2 linked regions of the Pleomorphomonas sp. T1.2MG-36 genome follow. The protein of the gene in region 1 binds, or shares a complex with, the protein of each later gene. Links are inferred from orthologs where the notes say so. Each region holds a gene or a part of one and is shown on either strand. Other genes may lie near its edges.

Region 1 (14,314 bases):
ATCGGCCAGCGCGTCGATGACCAGACGCCGCTTGAAGTCGCCATATGGCGCCGGTGCGACATGCTGCAGCATGCAGCCGCCGCAGGTGCCGAAATGCCGACAGGCGGCCTCGATGCGATCGGGCGAAGGGACGACGACGCGGTTGAGCCGCGCCGTTCCCCCTTGGAGGTCGACATCGACGGTTTCGCCGGCCAGCGCGTAAGGCACGAACAGCGACTTGCCGTCCGGCTGGAGGACCACACCGTCACCGCGGTGGCCGAGACGGTCGATCACGAGTTCAGTCAAGGCTCGCTCCAAGTAGGTATTCATGGTTGCCGTCGCCGCCGAGAATGGGCGACGGGACGAGATCGTGGACGCGCCAGCCATCGCGGCCGTCGAGCCAGGTCCGCACGCGTTCGGCGGCGATCCGGCCGGTCGCTTCGTCGACGAGCCCCCCCTTGCCGATCGCCTGCCGGCCCGCCTCGAACTGTGGCTTGACGAGAAAGACGCCGAACGCGGGCCGGCGTGTCAACGTCAGAGCCGGCGGCAAAGCCAAGGTCAGCGAAATGAACGAGACGTCGGAGACGATCACCTCCGGCCGAAAGGGCAGGTCGGTGGATGCGAGTTCGCGCGCGTTCATTCCTTCGATGTTGATGACGCGCGGGTCGGCGGCAATGCGGGGATGCAACTGGCCGTGACCGACGTCGAGCGCCACGACGCGGGAGGCGCCCCGCTGAAGCAGCACTTCGGTAAAGCCTCCGGTCGAGGCACCGATATCCAGACAGTCGTGACCGTCGACCGCAAAGCCGAAATGGTCGAGACCGGCGACGAGCTTCAGGGCGGCGCGCGAGACATAGGCGGCGGCGGGATCGGAAACTGAAAGCTCGGCATCCTCGTCGACGGTCAGGCCGGGCTTGTCGGCCACCCGCCCCGCCACGGTCACGTGGCCGCGCAAGATGGCGTCGCGGGCGCGAGCGCGGCTGTCCGCGAGGCCGCGGGCGACGAGAAGCTGATCGAGACGGATCCTTGCCATGGGCATGCTTTGGGGCAGGCGCCGGTCTTTGGCAAGGCCCGTTGGCGCATCGGGTCAAAAAGTCGACGGCGGCCGACAGCTCGGATGCGATTGCACCGGACGGGATTTCCGTCCGGAGCCTCGGCGAGCTAGGGAGAGTCCGCTTCCGCCTGCGCCTTGGGCTCGGGCGCCGGCACGATCGGCGTTTGAAGAATGGGATCGTCCGGCGACGGCGCCTCGGGCGGAATGGCGCCACCGACCGGGGCTGTGGAGTAGAGTTCGTAGGCTTCCTTCGGGTCGTCCGGCCGCGAGGGGCGGATACGCCAACGCAGCGCGATGAACGCGGCAAGCAGCAGCTCCACGACGGCCATGAACACGAACAGCGATCCGTCGCCCCAGCTCTCCATGGCGAAGGAGGCAATCAGCGGCCCGAACACCGCCCCGACGCCGTTGGCAAGCAAAACGCCTGTCGCCATCTCGACATAGGCGGACTTCTCGGCCCGATCGTAAGCGTGGGCGGCGGCCACCGAGTAGCTGGTGAGCACGACGGTGCCGAGCAGGAAGGCCATGACGAACAGGCCGGTGCCGCCGAGCGGCAGCAGGACAGTCATAAGGCTGGCTCCCGCCGACAGCACCATCACCCCGGCGAGCACCAGGCGTCGGTCATGGGCATCCGACAGCCTGCCCACCGGCCACTGCATCAAGGCGCCGCCAACCACGGCGATCGAGAGAAAAATCGCGGCTCCGTTCGCCGAGAGGCCGCGCCCGATGGCAAACACGGTGACCAGGGACCAGAAGGCGCCATTGGCGACGCCGATCATGAAGGTGCCGGCAAGGCCGACCGGCGCCATTTTCAGAAGCCGAAGAGGCCGGAACTGCACGATGGCGATGGGCGCCGGCTGCGCCGACGTGGTGAGCGCCACGGGGACGACGGCAAGCGACACCAGGAGAGACGCCGCGGCGAACAGCTCGAAATGCTGGATGGGCGCCAGCAATATCATCAGCTGGCCGGCGGTGGTGGTGAGGAAGTTGACGACGATGTAGACGCTCATGATGAGGCCGCGATTGTCGTTGGTGGCGCGGTCGTTGAGCCAGCTTTCGATGATGAGGTAGAGGCCGGCGAGACAGAAGCCGGTGATGGAGCGCGCGCCGATCCAGACCAGCGGATCGACGACCATCGGATGGACCAGCGTGGTGGCGGCGGCGAGCGAGACCAGCGTCGAATAGGCGCGGATATGGCCGGCTCTCAGGATCAGGTAGGGGCAGGCGAGACAGCCGACCACGAAGCCCAGATTGTAGGACGAGCCCATGAGGCCGATGATGACCGGCGTGAAGTGCTCGTAGAGCCCGCGAAGCGGGATCATCGTGCCCAGCAGTGCGTTTCCGCACAGCAGGAAGGCGACACCGGCCAGGAGCGAGACGAGTGGGGCAAAGGTCTTGGACAAGGACGAACTCGTGTGCAGGCGGATGGACGGTGGCTGCCGGCCGAGACCGACCGCGATAGCTGCGCCGACATCGGTATACCCGACCTCTGAGCGCGCAAGTTCGCGAACCTCTACGGCTTTTCCATGAACTTTGTATTTTGAATCGGTTTGAGGCAGTTCGTGTGGAAATGCAAGCAGGGCTCGGCCATATTCGGCCGGTTGTCGGGAGACTGCGACATGACGACGACAGCTTGGGCGACCGCTGACGGACAGTTCGAGGACGGCGACGGCCGCCGTCGGCCGGCGAGGGCGGAGCTTTCCCTCGACGGGCTCGCCATCTTCGCTCCGGAGGGACAGGCGATCGTCTCCTGGCGGTCGAAGGATCTCATTCGGACGATGGGTCCGGACGGCTTCATGATTGGCGCCCGGTTTCAGGCCGGAGCGTTCGTCTTCGACCCCGACGAGGGCGCTGACCTGATCCGGGTGTTGGCCTCGGTCCCCGATGCCGATGCACCGGTGATGCCCCGCGCCCTGGTCTGGACGATGGTGACGATCGTCGCCTTGTCGCTGGCTTCGATGTTTGCCCTGGGCTGGGGCTTTTTCTGGTTGATCGGCTGGCTCACGGCGCCGGGCGCCGGCACGGGGACACCGGGATGAGGGAGTCCATGCGGGGTCATCGGGAGTCAGGACGATTCATGCGATGTGCGGGGGAGTCATGTCAGCCCATGAGCCGACATGACGGCCCGCCGAAGCCGGGGAGGACGGCGTGAGCGACGATATTGCCCTTGAGTACGGGCCGGCATATGGCGTCGCCGAACCGGTCGCCAAGAGCCTCCGCCGGCTGACGGCCCGCAACGGCGGGCCGCTGACCTACCGTGGGACCAACTGCTATCTGCTGGGCGAGCGAGAGATCACGGTCATTGATCCCGGTCCCGACGACGAGGACCACATATCGGACCTTCTGGCGGTCGCTGGCGCACCGGTCCGGCGGATCGTCGTGTCCCACGGTCACGCCGACCACGCCGGGGCCGCGCGCCGCCTGTCCGCGTTGACCGGGGCCGAGGTGATCGGCGCCGCGCCCGACGCCACGCGTTCGTTCTATCGGCCGGACCGGGTGCTGGCCGACGGCGAGGTGGTGGAGACGGAGGTCGGATCTCTCAGAACCGTTGCCACACCAGGACATACGGCGGGGCATCTTTGCTACGACCTTGCCGGGCTGGACCTGCTGTTCTCCGGCGACCATGTCATGGCCTGGTCGACCAGTGTCGTCGTGCCTCCGGATGGAAGCATGGCCGACTACATGGCGTCCCTCGATCGTCTCGCAGCCATCGGGGCGCACATCTACCTGCCCGGGCACGGCGGTCCTGTGGTCGACGGCCCGTTCCGGGTGGCCGAACTCAAACGCCATCGGGAAGGACGCGAGGCGGCTATCCTGCGGGCGCTCGATGGCAAGGAACGAACCATCGAAGAGATCGTCGCCGCCGTCTACATCGGTCTCGATCCGGCGTTGGCCGGGGCGGCGGCGCTGTCGGTCAAGGCTCACGCCGACTGGCTGGAGGACCGTGGCCTCGTCAGGACGAGGGAGGGCCGGCTGGGCCGAAGCTGAGTCAGTTGGCCGCCTGTCGCCGCGACACATCGCCGAACCGGGCGATGAAGTCGCCGACGTGGCGGGCGTTCTCGCCAAGGTCGGGCATGGCGATCCGGCTCAAGGATCGAACGTCGATGCGGCTGCCGCTGTCGCCGGGGCGAATGCGGACGACGACGTCTTCCTGCGTGCCGAGCACCAGCGATCGGGCCTCGGCCTCGATGCGGCCGCTCGCCGCCTCGGTGTCGGGCTCCTCGGCCAGTCGGATCACCCAGCCGAGATCGTCGATGGTCTGTCGGGCCAGCGCATAGGCCTCGACCGTGGAAAGGTCGGCGGCTTGCGTCGTCAGGTCCGGATAGGCGTCCTCCTGCAAGGCCGCCGCTTCGCTGGGAGCGGCGCGCAGATCGATCGGCAGGACCACTTGCGAAAAGCCGGCCGGGGTGGCGGGCGGATCGTCCGTGTCGGTCGAAACGCTGTCTATGGCCGGGTAGGCCACATAGGCCGCAGCCGCGCCGATCAGTGGCGAGAAAGCGGCAATGATCAGCAGCAGAGTGCCGAATGCGCTGTCGGCACCGCCTCGTCCCTCTTGCCAGACGTCGCGGATGGTCATCGCCAGCACACCGAATGCCGCGAGGCCGAGCACGAGGCCGGTGCCGACCGCCACGTACATGGTGCCACTCGATATCAGATCGAGATGGCGGGAGACGATCCCCACCATCATCACCATGAAGGCGAGGCTGGCGACGAAACGCGCGGTACGGGCACCGCGCGCCGGCGGCAATGGCAGCGGGGGCAGGCGGCTCATGAAGAGAATTCCGGCCCGCGTACGTCGTAGGGGCGCACCTCGCGCCAACGCTCCATCAGCTTTTCGAGGCCGGCGTCGGCGCCATCCGGCAGTACGATGCGCGGCGTGACGAAGATATCGCCCCGAACACCCTTCTTGTCGGGCAGGCCCTTGCCGCGCAGACGGAAAGCCTTCGAACCGGTGACGCCGGCCGGAATGGTCATGTCGACGGCGCCCTCGAGCGTCGGCACCCGCACCTTGCCGCCCAGCACCGCCTCATCGAGTGTGACCGGCAGGTCGAGGCGCAGGTTGTAGCCGTCGGGCCGGAACAGGGCGTGCGGTTCGTAGACGAGAATGGCGATGGCGTCGCCCGGCGGCGTGCCTTCGCTGCCCTGGCCTTTGAGACGAAGCTGCTGGCCGGGCTCGAAACCGGAGGGTATCTTGGCGTCGAGCGACTTGCCGTTCGGCAGGGTGATGCGCACCTTGCCCGAGCCGACGATGTCTTCGAGGCGGACGCGCGCCGTCACCATGACGTCGGCACCCTTGGTCGATCCTGCGGCACCCGCGCCCGGGCCGGCTGCGCCGGCGTTCGCGAAGCCTTCAAATCCCGAGAATCCGCCGCCACGCCGGCTTCCGCGTCCACCGCGAGCGGCACCACCGCCAAAGTTGGCGAAGGCATCGCCGAAGATGTCGTGCAGGATGTCGTCGGTCGGCCGGCCGCCGGCCTGGCGGAACCCGCCGCCCATGCCGCCCGCACCGCCGAAGCCTTCGAAACCAGTGAATCGCGGCTTGCCATCGGCGTCGATCTCGCCGGCGTCGAACTGGCGGCGCTTGTCCTTGTCGCCCACGATCTCATAGGCCGAGTTCAGCTCGGCAAAGCGCTCCTTGGAGCGCGGATCGTTCTTGTTGGCGTCCGGGTGGTGCTGCTTGGCGAGCTTGCGGTAAGCCTTCTTGATCGTCGCTTCGTCCGCGCTCCTGGGCACGCCCAGGACCTCATACGGATCACGCATGCTGGTTGGCCCTCTTCAAATGGATGATGGCGCCCAATGGCGCCAAGGTTCTGCCAAGCATGTAATGCCCGATCACGTTCCGTTCCAGAGTGTGCCATTATACGGGTCGGACGACTTTGACAAAATCTTTTCAGGGGGCAGGCGCCCAAGAGGTTGTCGCCAGCCGGGATGTGGCTATATGCCGTCCGAACGCTTGCCCGAATCTGGCCGCCGGCCAGCCAGCATGACGAGGCGTCGACGAGACATGTCCAGTTCCGAGCCAGATTTCACCGGAGCGTCAGAACCGTACCAGTTGTTCGTCAGCTGGATGAAGGACGCCGAAAAGAGCGAACCGAACGACCCCAACGCCATGGCGCTCGCCACTGTCGACGAAGATGGCATGCCGGACGCGCGCATGGTGCTGCTGAAGGGGTTCGACGAGCGCGGCTTCGTCTTCTACACCAACTTCGGCTCTGCCAAGGGCGAGCAGATCCTGAAGAGCCGCAAGGCAGCACTGCTGTTTCACTGGAAGAGCCTCAAGCGGCAGATCCGCATACGCGGCGACGTTTCCGAGGTGTCGAAGGACGAGGCGGATGCCTATTTCCAGAGCCGCGATCGCGGCAGTCGCATCGGCGCCTGGGCGTCCAAGCAATCCCGCCCGCTCGAAAGCCGCTTCGCGCTCGAGAAGGCGGTTGCCGAATGGGGCTTGAAGTTCGGCGTCGGCGCCGTGCCGCGCCCCGACCATTGGTCAGGCTTGCGCATCGCGCCGACCGCCATCGAGTTCTGGCGCGATGGGTTGTTCCGCCTGCATGACCGCGTCCGCTTCCTGCCCGACGGCAATGGTGGCTGGACGCGCACCCGCCTCTATCCCTGACCGACGAAAGGCAGCCGAGAATGACCAACGCCATCGACGTCAGCAACCTCAGCTTCGAGCAGGCCCTGAAGGAACTCGAAGGCATCGTCGCCCGCCTCGAACAGGGTTCGGTGCCGCTTGAGGAGAGCATTTCCATCTATGAACGTGGCGATGCGCTTCGCAAGCATTGCGACGGTCTGCTGAAGGCGGCCGAAGCCAAGGTGGAGAAGATCCGAATTGCCGGTGACGGATCGGCTGCTGGCGTCGAGCCGCTCGACAGGGAATGAAAACGGGCAACGGGGAGATCGTCTGGAGTTCGCCATCGTAAGAGGGGGGGACTCCAGAACGGAGCCGGTCCCGGCCCCCGAGCTTCCGCCGGCTTGGCGGAGGCGCCGCTATCGGCAGCATTGAACGTGCGGGCGACCGCCCGGCATCGCTTGGCGAAGGGCTCGATCGGGGGCTCATCGTTCAGCCGGTTTGGACTGCGGGGCGCGGCGGCGCGCTGGATCGCGCCCCTGAAGAGCTCTAGGTCGATTACTCCTCATCCTCTGACGCGATGCCCTGATGTCAGAGGATACTCCATGCAGACCATCGCTTCGCCTGTCCTGCCAAAGCGGCAGGTCTGGTGCTCGAATGCAGGTCCATCTCGGGCTGCGGAGCGAGGAAACCCACCATGGGACGAGTCGATCTCTCCGTAACGTCAAAACCGCTGGCCGGTCCGTCCGACGCCGGTTTGGCGCGGTCGTTGATCTCATGTGCGCGCCGACCGCCGTTATCGGCGACCCGAGGGCGCTCCTCCGCACTCCAGGTCCATCCAGAAGAGACCATCGCGACAACTCCGGCAAGACCGACCATTTCTCAATTTTGCCGCTTGCCATGCACTCGCTGTCGGCTTGGAGGGGCTATCTGATTTCAGCCCCAGAGGCCGTAGATGATGGGCGCGCCGTGTGGGAACAGCTTGTGTTCCTCGTGGACGCTCGCTCGATCGGCTGAGGATGGTCCGCTGCTCGCATTGCATGATTTGCCTAGGCTTTCAGGTCATGTCGAGCTTTGCCGTCAAACGCATGCCGAGGGAGATCCGCTCCGGAAAGGGGGTGATCAAGGATCTGCCAGCCTTATCGTTGCCGTCGCCGGCTCAGGGGGCTTGGTCCGCCAGAGTCGCAAGCTAGGTCGCGCGGCCCCATAGAATCATCCATGCCGCTCAGTGTTTACGTCATTCCAGCTGCTCCGGGATTCGCTTAAAGAAGAACGTCGACACTGCGATCAAGCGCCCTCGCTTGGTCGCAAGCTTCGGTGAACCGTTGCTGTGGATCAAGCTTTGCGGGGCTCGAAGGTCTGAAACGGCGAGTCCCGGTCTATCGCGGCGGTGACTGACGGCTCGGAGAAGGCCGCGCGAACGGTGCGTCATCGCATCGCAGTGTCTATGAGATCCGAGGTCTCGGGAGGGGCGCCATATGGTTGAAACGGTAAGCCGAACACCAGCTTCCCAGTGGCGGCGCAACAGCGCCTTCTATATCTCGGTGCTGCCGTTCTTCACCATTTTCCTGGCCTTCTCCGTCTTCCCGGTGGTGTTCTCCTTCTACCTCGGCTTCTCGCGTTGGGATGGCTTTGGTTCCCCGGTCTTCGTCGGCCTTCAAAACTACGTCCGTGCCCTCCACGATCCGGTGTTCCAGAAGGCGGTGGCCAACACCATCTACCTGTGGTTCTGGTCGACCCTCCTGACGATCTCGCTTGCCCTGGCCCTCTCGGTCGCCATCAACGAGTATGTCGCCGCCGGCAAAACCTATTTCCGCATGGTGTTTCTGGTGCCGCTTCTGGTGGCGCCTGCGATCGCGGCGGTGGTGCTGCGCCTGTTCTTCTCGGCCAACGGCGGGCTCGTGAATCTCTTGACGGGGGCCGTGACCGGCACCCCGAGCTATTTCGACTGGCTCGGGTCGGAGGTCTGGATCAAGCCGCTGGTCGTCCTTCTGGTCATTTGGCGCTGGACCGGATGGTACATCATCATTTTCCTCGCCGGCCTGCAGTCGATCTCGCGCGACATTTATGAGGCGGCGCGCATGGACGGCGTCGGTCGCTGGGCGATCCTGTCCCGGATCACGCTGCCGCTGCTGATGCCATCCATCGCCTTTGCGGTCATCACCGCGACGCTCGGCGGATTGCAGATGTTCGACGAGCCCTTCGTGCTGACGCAGGGCCTCGGCGGCACGAACAACAGTGCCACCACGGTCGGCATGTATCTTTACGCCACCGCCTTCACCCAGCTCAATTTCGGTCTCGGCTCCGCCGTGTCCTGGTACATCTTCGCGGCAGTCGTCGTCCTTACGCTGGTCTACAGGGGCCTCATGCGCCGCACCAAAGCGGGAGAGGGAGCATGAGCAAAGGCATCCTCGGGCGCATGTCCAATCGCGAGAAGCGCTTCAACATCGGCGTGACGGCGGCGCTGGGTCTGTTGTCGCTGTTCTTCCTGCTGCCGATCTATCTGACGGCGGTCTTCGCGACACGGACGCTGAACGAAGTCTTCCAGTTTCCACCGCCCCTGTGGTTCGGCGACAATATCGTTCAGAACTATGCCAACATCGCCAACGTCTTCCCGCCGTTCCGGCCGATCCTCAACAGCCTTGCCGTGGCCCTGCCGAAGACGGCGGGACTGGTGCTGGTGAGTTCGCTCGCCGGCTACGGGCTGTCGCGCTACACGCGTGCGCCCGGTCACAAGACGTTGCTGGTGGTGACGTTCGCCACCTTGTTCTTCCCGCCGTCGCTGGCCCTCATTCCCTTTTTCCTGCAAATGAATGCCATCGGCTGGCTCAACACCTTCTGGCCGCTGATCGTGCCTGCGGTGGCGTCGGGATTCGGCGTCGTCTGGATGTACACCTATGTCGGCTCGACCGTTCCGCGCGAACTCTACGAAGCGGCGGAGATGGACGGCGCCGGCGGCATCGCGGTGTTCTTCTTCGTCGTTGTTCCGATCATCCGGCCGGGACTGGCCGCGCTGGCGGTCTGGACGCTGATCAGCACGTGGAACGACTTCCAGCTGCCCCTGGTGGTTCTCGGCGACGGAACCAAGTTCACCGTCCCGCTGGCGCTTACGACGCTGTCGACCACGCATTACTCGGACATGCCGGCGGTCATGCTGGCGACGCTGATGGGGCTCGTTCCCGTGTTCGTGCTGTTTGCGCTGTTGAGCAGGCAGTTCATCGCCGGCCTGACATCGGGCTCGGTGAAATAAGGCGGTCGCGTCGCGGACGGCAGGAGAAACGCCCCGGCAGCCGATTCAAGTGGAGGAGAGAACAATGGCAAAGGGACTGAGAATACTCGCCGCGGCGGCGCTGGCCGTGTTGGCCTCGACGTCGGCCTATGCCCAGGAGGCGCCTGACAGGACCATCTCAGGTTCCATCAGCGTGCTGACCTGGCCCAACAACGATCGAACGTTCCAGGCCCTGCTGCCGGCCTTCAATGCGGCCTATCCCAACATCAAGGTCAACGTGCAGGGCATCCCGCAGGCCAACAACGCCTATCTCAACGCCGTGCAGCGCGCGCTCCTGAGCGGCAACGGCGCCGACGTCGCCTGCGTCGAGATCGGCATGATGGCGCTTCTCCGGGACAAGGATCAGTGGGTCGACCTCGCCGAGGCGCCTTACGGCGCCAAGGAGCTGATGGCCAACTTCGCTCCGTTCACCGCCGCCAACTCGACGCTGCCCGACGGCCGCATCACCACGCTGCCCAAGCACACCGGCCCGGGCGGCATGTTCTATCGGCAGGACATCTTCGCCGAGGTCGGCCTGCCGTCCGACCCGAAGGCGGTGGCGGACCTCTTCAGCGACTGGGACGCCTTCATCCGCGAAGGCAAGAAGCTGGTCGTTCCGAACCAGCGCTGGGTCATCGGAAACGGTGAGGAAATCGTCCGCGCCATGATGGCCCAGGCCGGCGTCAGCTATTTCAGCGCCGACGGCAAGCTGCAACTCGACCATCCCGTCTTCAAGGCGGGGCTCGAGAAGGTGAAGGAAGCCTCCGAGGCGGGGCTGATTTCGCCCTTCTCGGCCTGGAGCCCGGAGTGGCAGGGCGCCTTCCAGCGCGGCCAGTTGACGACCGCGCTTTACGGCAACTGGTTCGGCGGCCTGCTCAAGCGCGCCTACGCCACCGACCAGGCGGGCAAGTGGTCCGTGACCTCGGCGCCCGCCTTCGAGGGCAAGCGCGCCTTCAATAGCGGCGGCGACTATCTCGGCGTTCTCAAGAGCTCGCAGAACAAGGAAGCGGCCTGGGCCTTCGTCCGCTGGCTGGTCACCGACAACGAGAGCCTGAAGCAGCAGTTCTCGGGCGACGACCTCTATCCTGCCTGGACGCCGGCAAGCAAGGCCGACTGGCTGAACGCGCCCGACGCCTATTACGGCGGCGAGAACGTCAACGCGGTGTTCGCGCCCGTGCAGGCGGAGATGACGCCGTTCACCCTCAACCCGCTCGACAGCGTCGCCTATACCGCCATGGGAACGGCGATCAATAACGTCGCGCGCAACGTCATGAGCGTCGATGAGGCCCTCGCGGGCGCAAAGGCCGAGATCGAAGCCCGGATGTAAGCGACCGGACAGGAACTCTCTCCGCGGGCGCCGCTGGTGCCCGCCCTTTTCCAGAGGCCGACATGCTGTTTTCGATTCCCCTTGAGGGACAATGGTCCTTTGCGCTCGATCCGACCGGCAGAGGCGAGGCGGAGGCCTGGCATGTCTCCGGGCTGAACGACACGATCGCCCTTCCTGGGAGCGTCGACGAAGCCGCCAAGACGCCGCTGACGACGACGCGGACGATGGCCCATCTCAGCCGCCGCCATCCCTATGTGGGCAAGGCCTGGTATGGGCGCAGCTTCAGCGTTCCGGAGGGCTTGGAGGACCACTTCTTCACCATCGCGCTGGAGCGGCCGCACGGCGAGGTCAACATCTGGCTCGACGGCTACAAGCTCGGACGGGACGAGAGCTTGTCCACGGCGGTGCGGATGATGGCCGGTCCGCTGAGTGCCGGCGAACACCGGATCGTCATGATGATCGACAACGGCCGCTTCGAGGCCGTTGGTGACGCCATCGTTCGCGACAGCGCCATGATGAAGGCCGTCGCCCACTCGAACACCGATCACACGCAGACCAACTGGAACGGCGTCGTCGGCTATCTGCGCGTGGAGGCCGCCAGAGCATCGATCGCCCGGCTGGACGTGCGTGCGCCCGACCGCCACGTGACGGTCAGGATCGAACTCGATGCCTTCGATGCCGACAACCGCTTCCCGTCCTTCTGGAGCGACCCGCACGACGATCAGTTGGTCCTCGAATTCGCCCTGGAGGGCGTTGCCGAACCGATCGTCATCCGGAAACCCATTGTTGTCTCAAGCGGTTTCACCCCGATTACCATCGACGCGGACCTTCCCGCCGAGACCGGCGTCTGGGACGAGTTTTCGCCCGTCGTCCATCGGCTCACGGTTCGCTGGATGCGCGACGGTGTCGAACTCGACCGGCGCGCGACCAGCTTCGGCATCCGGAGCTTCGTGCGGGACGGCCGGTGCCTGAAGCTCAACGGCCGCCCCGTCTTCCTGCGTGGCACGCTCGACTGCTGCATCTTCCCGCTGACCGGCTATCCGCCGACCGATCCGGAGGGTTGGGAGAAGGTCTTCCGCACCGCCAAGGCCTACGGCCTCAATCACATCCGCTATCACTCCTACTGCCCGCCGGAGGCCGCCTTCGAGGTCGCCGACCGTCTCGGCATGCTGCTGCATGTCGAGACGCCGGTCTGGCCGATGCTTGGTGCCGATCCGGCCCTCGACCGCTATATCCACGTCGAGGCGGAGCGCATCGTCGCCAGCTACGGAAATCACCCGAGTTTCGTCATGCTCTGCGTGGGCAACGAGGTGAACGGATCAGGCGTCCACGCCTTCCTCGAACGCTTCATCGACGACTGGCATGCCCGCGACGACCGTCGCGTCTACACCGGCGGGTCCGGCTGGCCGACCATCCAGCGGGCCGACTACATCTCGAAGCCCGAGCCGCGCAACCAGCGTTGGGGCGAGGGCCTTGACGGTCGCCTCAACGCCCGGCCGCTAGAAACGCGCACCGACTGGAGCGACTGGGTCGACGCGGCTCCGATGGCGCTGGTCAGTCACGAGACCGGTCAGTGGTGCGTCTATCCCGACCTTGCCGAAATCAGCAAGTACGGCGGCGTTCTGGAGGCGCGCAACTTCATGATGGTGCGCGACGACCTCGCCGCGAAAGGGCGGGGCGCGCTCGCCCGACGGATGATGCTGGCCAGTGGTGCGTTGCAGACCCAACTCTACAAGGAAGAGATCGAGGCGGCGCTACGCACGCCGGACATGGCCGGAACTCAACTCCTTGGATTGCAGGACTTTTCCGGCCAGGGTACGGCGCTCGTCGGTGTTGTCGACGCCTTCTGGGACCCAAAGCCCTATGTCGATGCGGCGGAGTTCCGCGAGTTTTGCGCTCCGATCGTGCCGCTCCTGCGGGCCGACGGCTTTGTGAAGATTGCGGGCGAACGGTTTGTCGCGACCGTTCAACTGGCGCAGTTCGGTCCGACTGCACTCGAAAACCCGACGATCGTCTGGCAGCTCTGCGACGATCGTGGAACCGTGGTGGATGAGGGACATGTCGACGGCCTTCGGCTCGAAAGCGGATACCTGCATACGCTCGGTGACATCGAGATCGATCTGTCCGAACGTCCTGCGCCGGCTCGCTATGACATCGTGCTGACGCTCGAGGGGACCGACTATCGCAATCGCTGGGGATTGTGGGTGATGGGTGGCGCTGTCGCCACGGACCCCGTCCTGCCACTTGTCGAGACGCTCGACGAGGCCACGTTGGCGCGCGTCGCCGACGGCGAGACGCTGGTGCTATCACCGCCGCCGGAGGCCATGAAGCCGAACGCCGTCCTCGGACATACCGCCGCCTTCTGGAACACGCTCTGGACCAGCGGTCAGGCGCCTCATACGCTCGGACTGCTGGTCGAAGCCGACAACCGGCTTTTCGAGCATTTCCCGACAGCGAGCCATTCCGACTGGCACTGGTGGGAGCTGACCCACCGCCGCCGGGCCTTCGACACGGCGGATGTCGGCTTTGCACCCATTGTGCGGGTCATCGACGACTGGAACGCCAATCGCGATCTGATGCTGGTCGCAGAGGCCAGGATCGGACGGGGACGTCTCATCCTCTGCGCGGCCGACGTCGCGACCGATCTGGACGCCCGGCCGGTTGCGCGCGCCTTCCGCAAGGCGCTTGCCGAATATCTGGCGGCGCCGTCCGGCCCGGTGCCGACGTTGGATCAGGCAACGGTTCTTGGGTGGTGGAAGGCGGTGTCCGTATGAGCGCGATCGAGTTGCGGCAAATCACCAAGGCTTTCGGAGCGGCGAAAGTCATTCATGGCGTGGATCTGGCGATAGAAACGGGGGAGTTCTGCGTCTTCGTGGGGCCTTCCGGATGCGGAAAGTCGACGCTGCTGCGGATGATCGCCGGCCTTGAGGATGTGACGAGCGGCGACCTGCTGATCAACGATCGCATCGTCAACAATGTCGCGCCCTCCGAGCGCGGCCTCGCCATGGTGTTTCAATCCTACGCGCTCTATCCGCACATGACCGTGGCCGGGAACATGAGCTTCGGCCTGCGCATGACCGGGACGTCGAAGATCGAGACGGAGCGGCGCGTGCGGGA
Region 2 (14,420 bases), on another replicon or contig:
TCCACCGGCCCGCGCCGCGCCGGCGATCCCGACGGCCCCGAGGCGTTCCACGTGGTCCTGCTCGACAATGGTCGCTCGGCCATGCTCGGCAGCGAGTTCGAGGACATGCTGCGCTGCATCCGCTGCGGCGCCTGCATCAACCATTGTCCGGTCTATCGCTCGATCGGCGGGCACGCCTACGGCTCGGTCTATCCCGGGCCGATGGGCTCGGTGCTGACGCCGTCGTTGCAGGGCCTCGACGCATCGGCCCATCTTGCCAACGCCTCGACGCTTTGCGGCCGCTGCGAAAGCGTCTGCCCGATGCGCATTCCCCTGCCGAAAATGCTGCGCCACTGGCGGGAGAAGGAGTTCGAACGTCACCTGACACCCAGGAAGGCCCGCTTCGGTCTCGCCATGTGGCGCTTCCTCGCCACACGGCCGAGTCTTTATGGTCTCGCAACTCGCCTTGGCGCCTGGGGGCTGGCGCGCCTCGCCGGCCGGGATGGCTCGCTCCGCCAGGTACCGTTGGCCGGAGGCTGGACACGCTGGCGCGATCTGCCGGCGCCGGAGGGCGGCACCTTCCGCACCGAATGGGCCAAGCGGGGGAGGACGTGATGTCGAACCGTGACGCCATCCTCGGACGCATTCGCCGATCGCTCGGCGTGTCCGGCTCCGACGCCACCCGGCTCGCCGCCGTCCGCCACCGCTTGGCCGAGACGCCGGTGAATGTCGTGCCGGCACGCGGCCAGTTGCCGAGCGCCGAGAGGGTCGAACTGTTCGTTCGCAAGGCAGGCGAGATATTCGCCAGCGTCTCCCGCCTCGGCAGCCGCGACGACATCCCGACCGCCGTCGCCAACGATCTGCGCGAGCGCAATCTGCCGCAGGCGGTCCGGCGCGGTGACGATCCGCGCCTTGCGACTTTGCCCTGGGACCGGGAAGCGCAACTGGCGGTGACGATCGGTCCGAGCGACGGCAGGGATCTTGTCGGCATCAGCCATGCCGACGCCGGCGTCGCCGAAACGGGCACGGTGGTCCTGACATCCGGTCCGGACAATCCGACGACGCTCAACTTCCTGCCCGATCACCATATCGTGGTGGTCGACGCCTCGACGGTGGCCGGCGACTATGAGACGGTGTGGGCCGATCTTCGCCGACGCTTCGGTGCAGGGGCAATGCCGCGCACCGTCAACCTGGTGACCGGTCCGTCGCGGTCGGCCGACATCGAGGAAACATTGCTGCTCGGCGCCCACGGCCCGCGCAGCCTGCACATTCTGGTGGTGGGGTAACCGATGCCGATCCTGACGCTCGTCTTCTACACCGGCGCCCTCGCCGTCGCGGCGGCTTCTCCCGGTCCCGGCATGACGGCCGTGGTGGCACGCGCGCTCGGCGGCGGCTTCCGGGCCGGCATGACATTCATCGTCGGCATCGTCTTCGGCGACCTGTTCTACCTGACGCTCGCCATCTTCGGCCTCGCCTCACTGGCCCAGGAGTTCAACCTCGCCTTCCTGGTGATCCGCTACGTCGGCGCGGCCTATCTGCTCTATCTCGCCTACAAGCTTTGGACCTCGCGCGCCGATCCGGCCGAGGTGGCCGCGAAAGCGCGCTCCGAGAGCGCGTGGCGGACGGTGCTGGGCGGCTTCACGCTGACGCTGGGCAATCCGAAGACCATCGTCTTCTACATGGCTCTCCTGCCGTCGCTGATGCCGATCGAAAGCATAACGCTGACCGGATACTTCGAGCTGATCGGCATCTCGATCGTGACGCTGATGGCCGTCGGCGTGGTCTATGCGGCGGCGGCGGCCGGAGCACGGGAATTCTTCCGCAGTCCGAAAGCGTTGCGGCGGCTTAATCGCGCAGCCAGTACGATGATGGCCGGCGCTGCGGCCGCGGTGGTGGCGCGGTAGGCGGCATCGGCTCTTTCGAGCCTACTCCGCCGCCAGATTCATCACCTGATCGGTGGCGCCGAGGTTGCCGAGCGACGTGACGATGTGCTTGGCGAGCGCGTCGTGGATCGGGCTCTTGGCGTGTTCGGCACGCAGGAGGCCGATCTCGGCCGGTTCAAGCTCGGGGAACCCCTCGCGCAGACCGAGAATACGCATGTTGGCCTTGAGAGCGCTTTCCGGCAGCACCGAGACCGCGAGACCGGCCAGCACCGCACCCGACAGCGCCAGCGCCGCGCTGGAAATATAGGCGACGCGGAAGCGCCGGCCCTCGCGGTCGAGGGCGCGGACGACATTGGCGCGCCAGCAGCAGTCGTCCGGACCAAGGGCGAGCGGCACCGGATCAAGTTCGTGGACGCTGTGATCGCGCGAGCCGACCCAGAACAGCGGCTCGCGCCGGATCACCTCGCCGCGCAGCGAGCCGTAGTAGCCGTGATTGATGATGCCGAGATCGAGACGGCCGTCGCGGATCATGTCGGAGACGGTGACCGAGCGTTGGCATTCGACTGTGATCTCGATCATCGGATTGATGCGAGAGAAGCCGGCCAGCACCGGCGGCAACAGTCGATCGGCGTAGTCGTCGGGAATGCCGAGGCGAACCGAGCCCGTCAGGCCAGGATCTTCGAAGGCGGCGAGCGTCTCGTCGTTGAGGCGGATGAGACGGCGCGCGTATTCGAGCAGCCGCCGACCATCCTCGGTGAGGCGGCTCTGGCGGCCGTCGCGGGAGAAGATCGGCTTGCCGACCCGATCCTCAAGACGTCGCATCTGCATGGAAACGGCAGACTGCGTCTTGTGAACGACGTCAGCGGCTGCCGTGAACGAGCCCACCTCGGCGATGGCGACAAAGGTTCTGAGTTGATCAAGGTCGAGAACGTTCATCTTCAACAATCCTGATGAATAGCCGAACGGCAGCCTATCCAGCGATGACCGTCGGTTTTCGGGTGGCTTCCCATCGCCCCGAGTGGTCTCATGCAGTCAGACCCGTGATATCAAATTTCGTCATGAAAAGCATCAAAAACATGCGTTGGACTGATTGATAGCCCCATGAGATAAATCCACTATCGAAACACCGTAGCGGCATATCCACATCAGAGATGCAAGGCCGCAATGTTCTGCTCGGCGAGCAGAGCAAATACGCAGGAGCCAAGAGAATGACCCTGATCCTTGATCATGCATCCTCGCACCGCGTCTCCTCCCTTCGCCCGATTCACGAGGCGACTCGTCTCGCGGGTGCGCTGTTCCGCCGTATTGGCGCCCTGATTGCAGCGGAAATCGACCGCCGGCAAACCATGCAACTGTTGGAGTTCGATGCACGGGCGCTGAAGGACATGGGCATTTCCCATGCCGATGTCGAAGGCGCGCTGCTCGTCCCCATCGACCGCAAGCCGAGCTACACGCTGGCCTCCCGCCGTGCGGAAGCCCGCCGCGCCGAACGGGAACAAGCTCTGGAAGCCGCTGCTGCGCTTCGTGATTAACACGTACGTGTTTCATAAGAGATACGCATAAGTCCGATAGGAAACATTCATCGGAGTTATGAAGTGGTAAACGAAATCTCAACGGGGCTTCCAAGTGAAGCCCCGTTGGCGCCTCAACTCAAACCTCAACCCCTGACCCAACGCAACGCCGAACCATCCAAAGCCCCTTGATGGAGCCGATCATGTCCACGACCCTCGCGTCCACCACCTTCGCCGCCGCTTTCGTCACGACGTTCACCTCGCTGGTGCGCGCCGCAGCCGAGCGCACGGGGTTCGTCGCGAAGATTATGGTCAATCGCTGGATGGCCAAACAACTCTGCGACTTCACCGATCACGAGCTGGCCGATATCGGTCTCAGCCGATCCGACGTACGCGAAGCCCTCGACGGTCCGCTTCATGCCGATCCGTCGCTCAGGCTCGCCGCGATCGCTCGTGGCAATTCGATGAACATGAACAGTGTTGTCGCGCGCCGCGCAGAGAGCGTGGAGTTCACGCCCTTGGTCAGGGGGAGGGAAGAATGATCGCACCCAGACTGGAAGACTGCGTCAACGATCTTTGCCCCATCACCCGCCGTCCCGTCAGCCCCGATGCTCTGACCTACTATAAGGGCAAGGTGGTCGGCTTTGCCGACCGACAGGCGCGCGACACCTTCCTCGCCGCGATGCTGGCTTTCGAAACGGCCATCCAGCCGCCGCCGGAGGTTCGTTACTCGATGCCGCTCAAGAAGCAGCGCCAGAAAGAGCTGGAAGCGGCCTGAGGTATTTCCGCGAGCGCACCTCCACCCCGGTGCGCCCGTACGGGGTCCGGGCCATCCGCCTCCCTTCCGGACCCTTCCTATCCCGGCCCCCTGCCGGAACAACTGGCGGCGTCGCAAGGCGCCGCCTCTTTTTTTGTCCCGTGGCGGCGTGCTATTGGCTTGCCCATGGCCCATTCCGATTTCCGAACGCCGCGCGTCTTTGTTTCAACGCCGCTCGATGGCATGCCGGTATCCTTCGACCGCGACCAGAGCAATTACCTGCTCAACGTGCTGCGCCTCAAGGAAGGCGATGGCGTGCTGGTGTTCGACGGTCAGAATGGAGAGTGGCGGGGCAGGCTTGGACTTGCCGGGAAGAAGTCCGCCGAACTCCTGGACCTGCGACCAAGCCGACCTCAGCCGGCAGTTCCTGATCTTCTCTATCTCTTCGCGCCGCTCAAGCACGCCAGGCTCGACTACATGGTGCAGAAGGCGGTGGAAATGGGTGTCGGCCGGATACGTCCCGTGCTGACGCAGCATACCCAGGCCAGCCGGGTGAACACCGAGCGGATGCGAGCCAACGTGATCGAGGCGGCCGAGCAATGCGGCGTGCTCCACGTGCCCGCCGTCGAAGACGAGGAAAAGCTCGATCGGTTACTTGGCCGGTTCGAACGCGACGAACCGCTCCGCCGGCTGATCTTCTGTGACGAGGGGGAAGAGACGACCAACCCGCTCGCCACATTGGCGGCGCTGCCTCGCGGGCCGCTTGCCGTACTGATCGGACCGGAGGGCGGCTTTTCGGAAGACGAGCGGCGGACCCTCAGGGCCCTGCCCTTCGTCACCGCGATTCCCCTGGGCCCGCGCATTCTGCGCGCCGACACGGCAGCGGTGGCGGCCCTCGCCGTCGTCCAGACGACGCTCGGCGACTGGTAGATCCGGTTCCTGACACGATCGTGAGCGGATGAGGAGCAAAACGTTTCTCCCCGACCACCTGGCGACAATTGAACAAACCTCACCGTGCGGCTAGGTTGCCGCCCAATCCGAGGGGGCCTCTCATGGCGCGCGACACGTCCGACACTACGCCGATCACTTCCGTCGCCGATCTCGTCGAGAGGATCGCCGGCGGCTGCAAACCCAGGGAACGCTGGCGGATCGGCACCGAGCACGAAAAGGTGGGCTTCCGCAAGTTCAGTCATGCGCCGGTTCCCTATGAGGGGCCGGGCGGAATCCGGCAACTGCTAGAAGGCATGGAAGGGCTCCTCGGCTGGGAGCCGATTGCCGACCGGGGCCAACCGATCGGCCTGCTCGATCCGACTCACGGCGGCGCCATCAGCCTCGAACCGGGCGGTCAGTTCGAGCTCAGCGGCGCGCCGCTCGTCAACTTGCACCAGACGGCGACCGAGCTGCAGGCGCATATGATGCAGGTTCTGGAAATCGCCACGCCGCTCAAAATCGGCTTCCTCGCCCTCGGCGCCAGTCCGATTTGGACGTTGCCCGAAACGCCGGTGATGCCGAAGTCGCGCTATGCCATCATGTCCGACTACATGCCGACGGTCGGCACGCGCGGCCTCGACATGATGTTCCGCACCGCCACGGTACAGGTGAATCTCGATTTCGCCTCCGAAGCCGACATGCGACGGAAGATGCAGGTGTCGATCGCGCTGCAGCCGATCGCCACGGCGCTGTTCGCCAATTCGCCCTATCTCGACGGCCGGGCCACCGGACGCCTGTCCGAGCGTTCCGAGATCTGGCGCGACACCGACAATGCGCGAGCCGGCATGATTCCCTTCGTGTTCGAGACGGGATTCGGCTTCGAACGTTACGTCGAGTGGGCGCTCGACGTGCCGATGTACTTCATCAAGCGCGGCGACACCTACCACCGTGCCACCGACATCACCTTCCGGCAGTTCATGGCCGGTGGCTTCCGCGACCGGTTGCCGGGTGTCGAACCGACCATCGGCGACTGGGACAATCACTTGGGCACGCTGTTCCCGGAAGTGCGGCTCAAGCGTTATCTTGAAATGCGCGGCGCCGATTCAGGCTCTACCGACCACATCCTGGCGCTGCCGGCCTTCTGGGTCGGCCTTCTCTACGATCAGGCGTCGCTCGATGCCGCCTGGGACCTCGTCAAGACCTGGACCGCCGAGGAGCGGCAGCGCCTGCGCGACGACGTGCCGGCGATCGCTCTTAAGGCGGAGATCGGCGGGCGAACGGTACGCGACATCGGCCGCGAGGTGGTGGCGCTGTCGCGGGCAGGCCTCACCCGGCGCGCCCGGCTCAACCGCTGCGGCCAGGACGAGACGAGCTATCTGAAGCCGCTCGACATCATCCTCGATCGCGGCAAGACAGAAGCCGAAGTGCTGCTTGAGAAATTCGGCAACAATCTCGACGGCATCTTCTGCGCACTCGACATGCAACCGATGGGCGACCTCGGCTGCCTCTGACGGCGCTTTCCGGTGACCGGCGGCGTTTGACGCCCCGGCCTCCGGCCTCCATGATCGCCGTTCTTGCGAGTCGTCGCGCGCGGCTCACCTCAGCTTTGCCGGATGATCCTCGGTGACCGACGCCCTTTCCAATGCCGCAGAATTTACAGTTTCCGAGATTTCCTTCGCGCTCAAGCGCAGCGTCGAGGACCAGTTCGGATTCGTGCGCGTACGGGGAGAAATCTCCGGCTATCGAGGACCGCACTCCTCAGGCCATGCCTATTTTGCCCTGAAGGACGAGGGCGCCCGCATCGAGGCCGTGGTCTGGCGCGGCGTGATGGGCAAGCTGCGTTTCAAGCCAGAGGAAGGCATGGAGGTGATCGCCACCGGGCGCCTCACCACCTACCCCAACTCGTCCAAGTACCAGATCGTCATCGATGCGTTGGAACCGGCCGGGGCCGGCGCGCTGATGGCACTGCTCGAAGAGCGCAAGCGCAAGCTGGGCGCCGAAGGACTGTTCGACCCGGGCCGGAAACAGCTTCTGCCCTACCTGCCGCGCGTCGTCGGCGTCGTCACGTCGCCGACCGGCGCCGTCATCCGCGACATCCTGCATCGCCTCGCCGATCGCTTTCCGGTGCATGTGCTGGTCTGGCCGGTGAAGGTGCAGGGTGAGAACTGCGGGCCAGAGGTGGCCGCAGGCATCGCCGGCTTCAATGCACTGCCCGAGAATGGGCCCATTCCGCGACCCGACGTCATCATCGTGGCGCGTGGCGGCGGCAGCCTCGAAGACCTCTGGGGATTCAACGACGAGGTCGTGGTCCGGGCGGCAGCGGCGAGCGAGATTCCCCTGGTTTCCGCGGTCGGCCACGAGACCGACTGGACGTTGATCGACCTCGCCTCGGACGTGCGAGCCCCGACACCGACCGGTGCGGCCGAAATGGTGGTGCCCGTGAGGCGCGAACTGATGGACCGCGTGGACGACCTTGGCCGGCGCCTCACCGGCGCCAGCCTCAGGGCGGTCGACCTCAGGCGAACGCGGCTCGTTGCCGCCGCGCGCGCCCTGCCGCGCGCCGCGGATATCCTCGCCCTGCCCCGCCAGCGCTTCGACAGCGCCGCCAACGCCCTGCCGAAAGCCCTCAGCGCCAACACCACCTGGCACGCCCGGCAGTTCGAGCGGGTCACGGCCCGCCTGACGCCGGCAAGCCTTCTGAGAACCCAGGCGCAACTTGCCGAGCGGCTGTCCGTCCTGTCGGCGCGCGGCGGCCGCGCCATCGGCGAGCTGATCGCCCGACGGCGGGGACGTCTCGAACAGGTGACCTCGGTCTTCGACGCGGTCAACCACATGGCGACGCTGAGGCGAGGCTATGCACTGGTGCGCGACGGCGAGGGAAAGCCGGTATTCCGTGCCGGCGGGCTTGCGGCAGGGGCGGCGGTCGAGATCGAGTTCGCCGACGGCCGGGTGCGCGGTCGGGTGGGCGACGAGCCCTCTCCGGCTGCGGAGGCAAAGCCGACGCCGCGCCGTCCCCGCACGAAGACCGGCCCCGACGATCAGGGCAATCTTTTCTGAGCGAGACGTTCAGACCGACCGCAGACGTCCGTCGCCCGCCTCGCCCATCGGGCGGGCGACGACAACGCGGTTGCGGCCGGCGCGCTTGGCGGCATAGACGGCCTTGTCGGCCTGCTGCAGCATCTGCTCGAAGGACGCCGCGGTGTCGGGATAGGCGGAGATTCCGGCCGAGAAGGTTATGTCGGCCATTCCCTGGCTGGTCGTCACCGGCAGGGAACGGATCACCGCCCGCCATGCCTCGGCGCGGGCGCGGGCCTCCTCGATGTCGGCGTGAGGCATCAGCACCAGGAACTCCTCGCCCCCCATGCGTACCGCCACTTCGCCGGGACGAAGCGACCGGCTGAGAACGCCCGCCATCGCCACCAGGGCATCATCGCCGGCCTTGTGGCCGAAGGTGTCGTTGAGGCGCTTGAAGTGATCGAGATCGAGCGAGACGGCAACCAACGACCGCCCGACGGCGTCGGCACCATCGATCAACCGGTGGGAAATGCTTTCGAGAATGCGCCGGTTGTTGAGACCGGTGAGGCTGTCGCGGTGCGCCATCTCGTGCAGCTGTTCCTGAAGGCTCAGGTTGGCTTCAAGGCGCTCTTCCATCAGCCGCGTCGACACCTGGAGCCTCTCCTGGGCGCGGAGATAGTCGGTGATGTCGCGCAGCACATAGGCGAAGCTCTCGGAGTGGCGCACACCGCCGACGACGACGGTCCGAACCTCATAGGTGCGATCGCCGCGCTGCCAGCGTCGAACCAGATCGCCATCATCGAACAGGCTGGCTCGACCGGCCGGTCCCAAGGTGACACCGAGGCTGGAGAAGGGATGACCAACGAGTGGCTTGCCATCGAAGATCGCCTGCATCGCGGCGTTGGCCTCGGCGATCAGACCGTTTCCCGATACCACCAGAATGCCGTCGGGATGGGCAGCGACCACCGCGCTGAGAGCGACGGGCGCCAACGACAGGAACTGGTTGCGGCTGACCAGGAAGCTGTAGATCACCGGCACCACGACATAGGCGAGCGGGGTCGGGTCGAAGCCGAAGACGCGCACGCCGGCAAGGTTGTAGGCGATATTGGCCGCCCAGGGGACCATGGCCGAGACGAGGAGGCCGGCGAACTGGGCGCGATGGACCGGCGGGGCGTGAACCGCCGCCCAGAGGGTCCGGACCGTCGTCAGCGCCATGAAGAAGTAGATGGCGATCATCGCCGCGAAGAAGACCGAGCCGTGTTCGTAATACAGTTGGTCCGGATAGGCCGGCGTGGGATCGGGCCTCACGGCCACGTAGATGAGGTGGTGCAGTTCGTTGGTGGTGGCGATGACCAGCATCGCGAGACCGGCGGCGATCGAAAGGCCGGTATAGAGCGAAGCGTTCGGCAGATCGCCACCCCGCACATAGGCGCTCATGAACAGCATCCACGAGATCGGCGTGGTGACGATGCCGTACCAGGCGAGCTCCGAGTAGAACAGCTTGAGTTCCGGCGTATCGGAGCTGACGTCCAGAATGGCGCAGATCGCCCACCAGCAGCCCGATGCCATCAGCATGAGATAGTCGGTGCGCCCCGGAAAGCTGCCGATGCGCAACGTGTGCCAGGTGGTCGCAGCCGTCCCGACTACGACGAGTGCCAAAATGACGGCGGCCGGCTGCAACTGAATGGCTCCGCAGAAATTGATTACAAAAAATGATTCGTCGGCATATATCCTGCGGAGCCTTTCCATTTGGTTTCAATTTTATGCGTTCGCCACCCGTGAGCGTGGCAAAGAGCATGTTCGGGACTGGACAGAGCGGAGCGCAACGGCTTTTGTGTGGCACCGAACCATGCGGGGTTTTCCGGAGCCCCTAGGAATCAGGATGCCGAAATGACCGCCTATCGCACGCTGAACGGCCTGAAGGTAGCCGAAGAGCTCGCTAGCTTCGTCGAACAGGAGGCGCTGCCCGGCACTGGCCTCGAACCCGATCGCTTCTGGGTGGCGCTCGCCGATATCGTCGGCCGCTTCGGCCCCGAGAATCGGCGCCTTCTCGACCGGCGCGATGCGTTGCAGCAACAGATCGATGCCTGGCACACCGCCCACCCGGGCGCCGTGGATCCCGCGGCCTACAAGACGTTCCTCACGGAGATCGGATACATCGTTCCCGAGCCGGCGCCGTTTTCCATCGAGACGACCGGCGTCGATCCGGAAATCGCCGAGGTCGCCGGCCCGCAACTCGTCGTTCCCGTGATGAACGCCCGATATGCCCTCAACGCCGCCAATGCCCGCTGGGGCTCTCTCTACGACGCCTTCTACGGCACCGACGCCCTTGGCACGCCGCCTTCGAAGGGCGGCTTCGACGCAGAACGCGCGAAGGCGGTGGTGGCGCGGGCAAAGGCGGTGCTCGACGGGGCGGCCCCGCTCGAGTCCCGAGGCCACGCCGACGTCGTCGCCTATGTCGTCGTCGACGGCAAGCTCAGGGTCCGCTTTTCCGATGGCAACGAAGAGGAGCTCGCCGACCCCGAGGCGTTCGTCGGCTATCGCGGCGATCCCGAAGAACCGGCCGGCATCATCCTGAAGCGAAACGGCCTTCACATCGACCTACACTTCGACCGTGGGCAACCGACCGGCGCCAGCGATCCGGCCGGCATCGCCGATATCCTCATCGAGAGCGCGCTGACCACCATCATGGACTGCGAGGACTCGGTCGCCGCCGTCGACGCCGAAGACAAGGTGGCCGTCTATCGCAACTGGCTCGGGCTGATGCGCGGCGATCTCGAGGCGAGCTTCGACAAGGCGGGCGTCAGCACGACGCGTCGGCTGGCCGCCGACCGCAGCTTCATCCGGCCCGACGATTCGGACGGCGCGCTCAAGGGGCTCAGCCTGATGCTGGTGCGCAACGTCGGTTCGCTTCTGACGACCGACGCGGTGCTGGACGCCGACGGCAGAGAGACGGCCGAGTGCCTTGTCGACGCTCTGGTCACCTCGGCCATCGCCCTTCACGACATCGGCCCGAACGGCCGGCATGCGAACAGCCGCTCCGGCGCCGTCTACATCGTCAAGCCGAAGATGCACGGCCCCGAGGAGGTTGCCTTCGCCGACCGGCTGTTCTCGGCGGTGGAAACGGCTCTGGGCCTCAAGCCGCTCACCCTGAAGATGGGCATCATGGACGAGGAGCAGCGCACCTCGGTCAATCTTCGCGCGTCGATCGCCGCGGCAAAGTCGCGTGTCTTCTTCATCAACACCGGTTTTCTTGATCGCACCGGCGACGAGATCCACACGTCCATGCTTGCCGGGCCGATGGTCCGCAAGGGCGACATGAAGTCGGCGGCCTGGATCGCCGCCTACGAGGCGGGCAACGTCGATGCCGGTCTGGCCCTCGGCTTTGCCGGCCACGCTCAGATCGGCAAGGGCATGTGGGCGGCGCCGGACCGGATGGCGGCAATGCTCGCCGAGAAGATCGGCCATCCGCGCGCCGGCGCCTCAACCGCCTGGGTGCCGTCGCCGACGGCAGCAACGCTGCATGCCCTTCACTATCTCGATGTCGACGTCGCCGCCCGCCAGGCCGAACTCGCGAAACGCGAGCGGGCCTCCCTCGATGCGCTCCTGACCCTGCCGATCGCCACCGACCGTGCGTGGACGGCCGCCGAGATCGCCGAGGAGCTCGACAACAATGCCCAGGGCCTTCTCGGCTACGTCGTCCGCTGGATCGACCAGGGCGTCGGATGCTCCAAGGTACCCGACATTCATGACGTCGGCCTGATGGAAGACCGGGCGACACTCCGCATCTCCAGCCAGCACATTGCCAACTGGCTGAAGCACGGCGTCGTCAGTCGCGAACAAGTGATGGAAACGCTCGGCCGGATGGCGGCGGTCGTCGACCGACAGAATGCCGGCGATCCGGCCTATCGCCCGATCGGCAACGACTTCGCGGGATCGTTGGCTTTCCAGGCGGCGGTAGAGCTCATACTTACGGGCGACCGCCAGCCGAACGGCTACACGGAGCCCGTGCTCACCGCCTTCCGGCGTAGGCGAAAGGTGGAGATGGCCATCAGGTGAATTGATCGGCGCCCAGACCTATCTAAGGATTATGGCGTCCGACGGATTTTGGCTCTCCAACAAGGCCTTGCCGTCGGCGCCGGGGTCGCAAGACCCTCGTCTTGAAGTCTTTGAGGAGGCGCTGCCATGACCGTCAGGGACATCTTCACCATCATCGACATCTACAATGAAAAGATGAACGCCTCCACGGCGGCGCTTGAACTCGCTTCGCGGCGAAAGGCCCATGTCACCGGCCTGGCGTTGGCGCTCGAACCGATCGCGCCCGGCTTCCTCGCTTCGCCGGTTCCGGCGGAATATCTGGTCGAGGCGATCACCAACGCTGAGACCTCGGCCAAGGAGGCCGCCGCCGCCTTTGCCGCAGAGGCGACGAAATACGGCGTCGACGCCGAGGCCCGTACCGCCACCGTCTATTCGGGCGGGACACCGGCCATTGTCCGGCAGGCGCAGCTTTCGGACCTGATCATCATTGGCCAGGATGACCCCGAGCATGGCGAGCCGATGCGCGCCGCCATCATCGAGACGTTGCTGTTCGAATCCGGCGTGCCGGTCATGATCATTCCGTCGGCCTGGAACAAGCCCATCACCTCCGAGAAGGTCATGATCGCCTGGGACGGTTCGTCGACGGCGGCGCGGGCCGTGCATGCCGCCTTGCCGGCATTGAGGGTGGCCACTTCGATCGAGGTGGTTATGGTGGCCGGCTCCAAGAACTGGTCCGGCGAACCGGGCGCCGACGTCGCCGCCTATCTGGCACGGCACGACCACAAGGTCACCGTCACGACGCTGCCGCGCTCGGCGTCGGAAGTATCGACGGTGCTCAACAACCATGCCGCCGAAAGCGGCGCGACCATGCTGGTCATGGGCGGCTACGGGCATAACCGCTTCCGCCAGTTCGTGCTGGGCGGCGTCACCCGCGACATGCTTGAGAAGATGACCATTCCTACTCTGATGACCCACTGATCGTCCGAACCGGAGCGCCTCTGCCCTGTTGCGCTCCGGTCCCTCCATCGCCGAGCCTTGGCCGACATGAGCCTTCAGAGCCTCGACCCCTTCTTTCGGCCGAAGCGCGTCGTGCTGATCGGCGCGACCGCCCGGCCGAACTCGGTCGGATCGGTGCTTGCCCGCAACCTTGCCGCCTTCGGTCGCGACCGGATCGCCTTCGTCAATCCTTTCGTTTCCGAGATCGACGGTGTCGCGGTTCACCCCTCGGTCGCCGATCTTGCCGTGCCGGCCGACCTCGCGGTCGTCGCCGTCCCGCCGGAGGCGATCGTCGGCGTGATGGAGGAAATTGGCGCCGCCGGCATTCGCCATGCGGTCGTCATCACCACCGGGCTTGGCCACGGGCCGGGCAGCCTTCTCGAGGCCATGACGGCGGTGGCAAGGCACAATGGCATACGGGTTCTCGGCCCCAACAGCGCCGGCCTGCAGATTCCCCCTATCGGCCTCAATGCCAGCTTCGCGCAGCGAGCTGCCGTGCCCGGAGATCTCGCCTTCGTTTCGCAATCGGGAACGCTGACCCACGCCGCGCTCGACTGGGCAGCGCGGCATGGCATCGGCTTTTCGGGCATTGCCGTGCTGGGCGATGCCGTCGACGTCGACTTCGACGAAATGCTCGACCATTTCGCCCTCGACCATCGCACCCGCGCCATTCTTCTTTATCTGGAAAGCATTCGCGACGCTCGCGCCTTCCTGTCGGCGGCGCGCGCCGCCGCGCGCTCGAAGCCGGTGGTGGTGATCAAGGCCGGCCGGCATGCCGCAGGCGCCCGCGCCGCTCGGTCGCATACCGGCGCGCTGGCCGGCGTCGACGCCGTCTATGACTGTGCGTTCCGCCGGGCCGGCCTGCTCAGGGTCGCCGATCTCGACGAGATGTTCGCCGCCGCCGAAACGCTCAGTCTCGTTCCGCGCATCCAGGGCAAGCGCATCGCCGTCATCACCAACGGCGGCGGTGCCGGCGTGCTGGCGGCTGATCGTGTCGTCGATCTTGGAGGGGAGCTCGCCACGCTTGGCGACGATACCCTCGCGAGCCTCGATCTGGCGCTACCGCCCGGCTGGTCGCGCGGCAACCCGGTGGATCTCATCGGCAATGCCGCCGCCGACCGCTACGGCGCGGCAACGCGGGCGGTGCTTGCCGATAGCGGCGTCGATGCGGTGGTGGCGATCAACTGCCCGACACCGCTGGCGCCATCCCGGCTCGCGGCCGAGGCAGTGGTCGAGGCCGTCGCCGATTACCGCCGGGGCCGCTACGACGGCAAGCCATTGATCGCCGCCTGGCTCGGCGAGGACGACGGC

The links.
Region 2: the proteins of QQZ18_RS09670 (region 1) and xseA are in contact, whole or in part, in a cryo-EM structure (PDB 8TXR), measured with the Escherichia coli proteins. The link is inferred for Pleomorphomonas sp. T1.2MG-36 from one-to-one orthologs.

Annotation. Positions count from the first base shown.
Region 1 is NZ_CATNLY010000012.1:592,108-606,421, reverse strand. The notes cover bases 5,407-8,290. They hold QQZ18_RS09670 (exodeoxyribonuclease VII small subunit), read left to right. Parts: upstream 5,407-6,667; coding sequence 6,668-6,913; downstream 6,914-8,290. Other genes in these bases: QQZ18_RS09665 (carbohydrate ABC transporter permease), read left to right, coding at 8,081-8,290; pdxH (pyridoxamine 5'-phosphate oxidase), read left to right, coding at 6,039-6,647; QQZ18_RS09680 (DnaJ C-terminal domain-containing protein), read right to left, coding at 5,407-5,794. In the rest of the region: QQZ18_RS09710 (class I SAM-dependent RNA methyltransferase), read right to left, coding at 1-285; QQZ18_RS09705 (TlyA family RNA methyltransferase), read right to left, coding at 278-1,012; QQZ18_RS09700 (MFS transporter), read right to left, coding at 1,141-2,436; QQZ18_RS09695 (hypothetical protein), read left to right, coding at 2,653-3,072; QQZ18_RS09690 (MBL fold metallo-hydrolase), read left to right, coding at 3,182-4,021; QQZ18_RS09685 (DUF1499 domain-containing protein), read right to left, coding at 4,023-4,805; more of QQZ18_RS09680, read right to left, coding at 4,802-5,406; more of QQZ18_RS09665, read left to right, coding at 8,291-9,001; QQZ18_RS09660 (carbohydrate ABC transporter permease), read left to right, coding at 8,998-9,852; QQZ18_RS09655 (extracellular solute-binding protein), read left to right, coding at 9,917-11,197; QQZ18_RS09650 (sugar-binding domain-containing protein), read left to right, coding at 11,260-13,971; QQZ18_RS09645 (ABC transporter ATP-binding protein), read left to right, coding at 13,968-14,314. UniProt on the Escherichia coli protein: Bidirectionally degrades single-stranded DNA into large acid-insoluble oligonucleotides, which are then degraded further into small acid-soluble oligonucleotides.
Region 2 is NZ_CATNLY010000023.1:196,683-211,102, forward strand. Bases 5,911-8,900 are described here. They hold xseA (exodeoxyribonuclease VII large subunit), read left to right. Parts: upstream 5,911-6,683; coding sequence 6,684-8,117; downstream 8,118-8,900. Other genes in these bases: QQZ18_RS12420 (glutamate--cysteine ligase), read left to right, coding at 5,911-6,571; QQZ18_RS12430 (histidine kinase N-terminal 7TM domain-containing diguanylate cyclase), read right to left, coding at 8,127-8,900. In the rest of the region: QQZ18_RS12380 (LutB/LldF family L-lactate oxidation iron-sulfur protein), read left to right, coding at 1-594; QQZ18_RS12385 (LutC/YkgG family protein), read left to right, coding at 594-1,265; QQZ18_RS12390 (LysE family translocator), read left to right, coding at 1,269-1,883; QQZ18_RS12395 (LysR substrate-binding domain-containing protein), read right to left, coding at 1,905-2,798; QQZ18_RS12400 (DUF1127 domain-containing protein), read left to right, coding at 3,071-3,394; QQZ18_RS12405 (DUF1127 domain-containing protein), read left to right, coding at 3,577-3,915; QQZ18_RS12410 (glutathione S-transferase), read left to right, coding at 3,912-4,151; QQZ18_RS12415 (16S rRNA (uracil(1498)-N(3))-methyltransferase), read left to right, coding at 4,317-5,060; more of QQZ18_RS12420, read left to right, coding at 5,183-5,910; more of QQZ18_RS12430, read right to left, coding at 8,901-9,755; QQZ18_RS12435 (malate synthase G), read left to right, coding at 9,966-12,134; QQZ18_RS12440 (universal stress protein), read left to right, coding at 12,261-13,091; QQZ18_RS12445 (bifunctional acetate--CoA ligase family protein/GNAT family N-acetyltransferase), read left to right, coding at 13,158-14,420. UniProt on the Escherichia coli protein: Bidirectionally degrades single-stranded DNA into large acid-insoluble oligonucleotides, which are then degraded further into small acid-soluble oligonucleotides.